2 regions of the Undibacterium sp. Di26W genome follow, and region 1 is predicted to be linked to the other one. Evidence: riboswitches for the same ligand, from Rfam matches in the RefSeq annotation. Region 1 holds a riboswitch; the other holds the start of a gene.
The links. A riboswitch is a leader RNA that binds a small molecule or an ion and turns the genes downstream of it on or off. The one in region 1 is predicted to bind thiamine pyrophosphate.
Positions count from the first base shown of each region.

Region 2: another riboswitch for thiamine pyrophosphate. It lies ahead of ACO0LM_RS11165 (TonB-dependent siderophore receptor); the one in region 1 lies ahead of thiC (phosphomethylpyrimidine synthase ThiC).

Region 1 covers NZ_JBMPOR010000029.1:53,625-56,090, reverse strand. Annotated here, with positions in the region: gene ACO0LM_RS25495 (diguanylate cyclase) at 1-1,007, shown strand, start outside; TPP riboswitch at 1,078-1,187, shown strand; gene thiC (phosphomethylpyrimidine synthase ThiC) at 1,264-2,466, shown strand, end outside.
Region 2 covers NZ_JBMPOR010000007.1:151,813-154,278, reverse strand. Annotated here, with positions in the region: gene rarD (EamA family transporter RarD) at 1-351, shown strand, start outside; gene ACO0LM_RS11170 (hypothetical protein) at 385-909, opposite strand; TPP riboswitch at 1,237-1,336, shown strand; gene ACO0LM_RS11165 (TonB-dependent siderophore receptor) at 1,404-2,466, shown strand, end outside.

The sequences.
Region 1 (2,466 bases):
AGGCACTGGCAGTCGTACGTGAGCAGCAAAAACTCAGTGACGAATTGTTTCGGTCCGACCGCGCCCGCGCCGTTGCGACTTTGCAAGAACAGTTCAATGCGCAACAAAGACAAAAGCAGATTGAATTGCTGGCCCGCGAGAATCAGCTCAAGGATGCTGAAATTAAAAATCGTCAGCTGCAGCAAATTATTTTATTGCTGGCTGCAGTAGTGATGGTGATGATAGGTATCGTCATTTTCTTTCTCTACCAACGGGTACGCAAGACCAACGAGAAACTGCGCGAAGTCAACCAGCAACTGGAGTTTCATGCCGTGCGTGATCCCCTGACTGGTTTGTACAACCGCCGCTCTTTCGTCGACCTGATGAAGAGCAGGGTGATCTTGCCGGAAGGTGAGCGTCGCGAGGACAGTCTGGAAAACCCGGACTGCCTGATACTCATGGATATCGATCATTTTAAAAATATCAATGACAGTTACGGCCATGCTGCCGGTGACGTGGTGTTAATGGAAGTGGCACAACGCTTGCGCAATACAGTGCGCGATACGGATATGGTGCTGCGTTGGGGGGGAGAAGAATTTTTGATTTATTCACCGCGCTCGAATCCAGCACAATTGAAGAATCTGGTGGAACGCATACTGCGCGTCATCGGTGAAGCCAGTGTGAATGTCGATGGTGTCTCAATCGCAGTGACCATGACCGCCGGCTTTATCAGCCTACCGTTTTCCGGCATCCCCGAATTGGTCTGTAATTGGGAAAAAGCCCTGCAGATTGCCGACATGGCCCTGTATCTGGGTAAGGTCAATGGGCGCAATCGCGCCTATGGCGTTAACAAATTACTGATTGCGTATGAAGATGCCTTGCCGGTACTGGACCATGATTTATCGGCTGCCATCAAAGCCGGTATGGTGGAGTTGACTGAAGTTCACGGGCCGATAAAAGTGCAAGGCAGCAATATTGTCGCAGATGTAGCAGAGCTACAGTGTGTCTCACCGGAAGAAGCTAAATAAGCACCACGGCTAAAATAAAAGTCGTATAATCTGCCCTCGTCGCGGTCCTGTTTTTTTATAAGACCCGAAGAAAAAATGCTAGGGGTCCTGCCATCACGCTATGAATCGTGATGTCGGGTGAGAAATACCCTCGAACCTGATCTGGATAATGCCAGCGAAGGGAAGCTGCCGAAGACTTTTTGCCACCGTCAGCGTGAGCATCCCGACTTTGGAAACTCCTTTGCTGGCTCCATGCCAACAAAGCAAAGGAGCCAAAATGAACGCCAACCCGCAATTCTTGTCCGCTACCGCCACGGTAGACGAGGCAGCCATACAGCCACTACCGAATTCCCGCAAGACCTATGTACAGGGCAGTCGTCCCGATATTCGTGTGCCCATGCGCGAAATCAGCCAGTCTGATACACCTGCCATGTTTGGTTCAGAAAAAAATCCGCCTATCTATGTTTATGACACGTCTGGCCCTTATACCGACCCTGCTGTCAAAATCGACATCCGGTCCGGCCTGGCGTCAGTACGCGGTGCCTGGATAGCCGAGCGTAATGACACCGAAGAACTGGCTGGCCCGACATCCGAATACGGCATAGCCCGCCTGCATGACCCCAAGCTGGCCGAATTGCGCTTCAATCTCAAGCGCTTGCCACGTCGTGCACTGGCAGGCAGGAATGTCTCGCAAATGCATTATGCGCGACAGGGCGTTATCACGCCGGAAATGGAATTTGTTGCTATCCGCGAAAATTTGCGCAGGAAAGAATACCTGGAAAACCTGAAAGCCTCTGGCCCCATGGGTAACAAGCTGGCAGAAGTCATGGGCCGGCAACATCCTGGCCAGTCTTTTGGTGCTGCGATACCTGACGAAATCACGCCAGAATTCGTACGTTCAGAAATCGCCCGTGGCCGTGCAATTATTCCGGCCAATATCAATCATCCTGAAATCGAGCCCATGATCATAGGCCGTAATTTCCTGGTCAAGATCAATGCCAATATCGGCAATTCTGCAGTGACCTCTTCCATCGGTGAAGAAGTCGAAAAAATGACTTGGGCGATACGCTGGGGCGGCGACAATGTGATGGATTTGTCGACCGGCAAACACATACACGAAACCCGTGAATGGATCATCCGTAATTCACCCGTGCCTATCGGTACCGTGCCTATCTACCAGGCACTGGAAAAAGTGAACGGCAAGGCCGAAGACCTGACTTGGGAAATCTTCCGTGACACCCTGATAGAACAGGCTGAACAAGGCGTCGATTATTTCACCATCCACGCCGGTGTACGCCTGCAATATGTGCCGATGACTGCCAAGCGTCTGACCGGCATCGTCTCACGTGGTGGTTCCATCATGGCGAAATGGTGTTTGGCGCATCATAAAGAAAGCTTCTTGTATGCGCATTTTGAAGACATCTGCGACATCATGAAGGCGTATGACGTGTCCTTTAGTTTAGGCGATGGCTTGCGCCCT
Region 2 (2,466 bases), on a different contig from region 1:
GGCTATCTGGTCTGGATGGGCATGCAGGGCCAGAATACCTTCATCGGCGGTGACATCAACATCAAAATGCTGATACTGGTCAGCGGCCCCATCACCGCCATCCCACTGCTGCTGTTTGCCGCCGGCGCAAGGCGCATACCCATGACCACACTGGGCTTGTTGCAATACATGTCGCCACTGGTGCAGTTGCTGCTCGGCGTATGGCTGTATCACGAGCCTTTTGACTCTGGCAGAATGCTCGGCTTTGTAGCCATCTGGGCTGCACTCATCGTCTATTCTTGCGAGGGTCTTTGGCGCAATTTCAGGTCAGTTGAAAGTACAGGTAAGCAAGCTGCCCAAGGTCGCCAATGAGATCAAAGAGCCTCACGGCACGAAGACTCGTGCTCATTGTGTTACGCCTAATTTGATACGCAAGGGAAATTGCATTTTGCATGGTGTTCCCTTGCACAAGCCTGGCTTATATCGTTCATGTATCAATGCCGTCGCCACCAGGTTTGTCATCCGTTCATCCGGTGATTTTATGACGCCAACGGCATTCGGGGTTCCATCAGCATTGACTTCAACAAAGACCGACAAATCCCCTTGCAGATGAAGTACATCCTGGGCATTTGAAATCGCCCTGAGAATTTCTTTGGTGCCTTTTAATGGATACGGTGGTTCATCCGTTTCATCCAGGTGTTCATACAATGAACGCACCTTGGCTTTTTGCTCGCTCGTCAACTCAGCATACGATTTATTGACAGGTACCCTGATACCCGTCACGGCATCTTGCCTGATACGCGAGCCAGTCGAGGGGTCCTCGCGTTTCAGTGTGTATTCTGGCGCAGGCGTGGCTTCTTGCGCGATGGCTGAAGCAGCATTGAGCAAGCAAAAACTTAAAAACAAACGCTGGAAATTGGACATAGGCATATTGAAATGGATGTGGTTAAGCGTGAATAAATGGCGACCCGAACAAATATCATTTGCCAATTATACATGCAGTTGTTTCAACAACTATTAAGGATAGGACTTACACAAAATTGTCCCAGCAAGGTGCGGCGACGAAGACAGTACGAATGTACGCGGCTCCTAGGAGAGGAACTGCAACGCAACTGGGGCGGTTTTGCGTAAGTCCTAAAGAAATTTTCCTTGATAACATTGAGAATCCGCTAGTGTAGTGTTGCAGCACTACACTAGACACCAAACCACTGTTCAAGTCGCGTTACAAGTCCTGTTCCCGCTTTCATGTTAAAGTACGGGCTTCGCTAGGGGTCCTGGAAGCCAATGTTTCCGGGTGAGAGAGTCCCTTCTACCTGATCTGGATAATGCCAGCGAAGGGAAGCGCAAAGTCCCGTCCTTCCGTTTCTTTGTTTGCTCCCGCGCTGTCATCCACAACGCATTAAAGCGCAAATAAAGAGCACACCATGTCTGAACCATCATTTCGTCCTGCCCTGCTGGCATTTTCCATTGCACAGGCATTTACATTATTACCCCAGGCACAGGCCCAGACTACAGAAAAATCCCTGCCTGAAGTCGTGGTAACGGGCAACAAGACATCCGAAGGCAAAGCAGAACGCAGCAAGGCATCCGGCTTTATCGAAACGGCTTTGGTCGATACCCCATTCTCTGTGAATGTGATGACCAGCAGCCAGATGCAGGATTTGCGCGTGCGCCAGACCACCGATGCGATGAAATTCGATGCCAGCGTGAATGACGCCTACAATGCCATTGGTTATGCCGAACAATTCTCGATACGCGGTTTTGCCCTCGACAATTCATCCAGCTACCGCAAGGATGGTTTTGCCATTCCAGGCGATGCCTCCATCCCGCTGGAAAACAAGGAACGCATAGAAATACTCAAAGGCATTGCCGGTTTCCAGGCTGGCTTTGCGACGCCGGGCGGCATCATCAACTATGTGACCAAACGCCCGACCAGTGCACCGTTGCGTTCCGTCAATCTGGAAATCAGTGAACGTGGCACGCTGTATGGCGCAGCAGATATCAGCGACAATACCAGCGACCGCCAGTTTGGTTTCCGCATCAATGCCGCCGGTGAACGTTTGCGTTCGTATGTCAAAGGTGCGGATGGCGAACGCCAGTTTGTATCCGCCGCATTTGACTGGCATATCACACCTCAGGCACTGCTGCAGATCGATGCTGACTATCAGCATAAATCGCAGTTGTCGGTTCCCGGTTTTCAATTATTCAATGGCACAGATTTGCCACGCGGCGTGCCAGCGGACCTGATGCTGAATGTGCAGCCCTGGGCCAAACCGGTGGATACCCGCAACAGCAATCTGGGCTTGCGTTTTGAATACCAGATCAACCAGGACTGGCAAGCCAGCCTGTCTGCCAACAAGCATGAATTCAAACGTGATGATTACACGGCCTTCCCGTATGGCTGTGGTGCAGCGAATCTCTACCCCGGCTATTGCGCAAATGGTGACTATGACGTGTATGACTACCAGAGCGTGAATGAATCCAAAT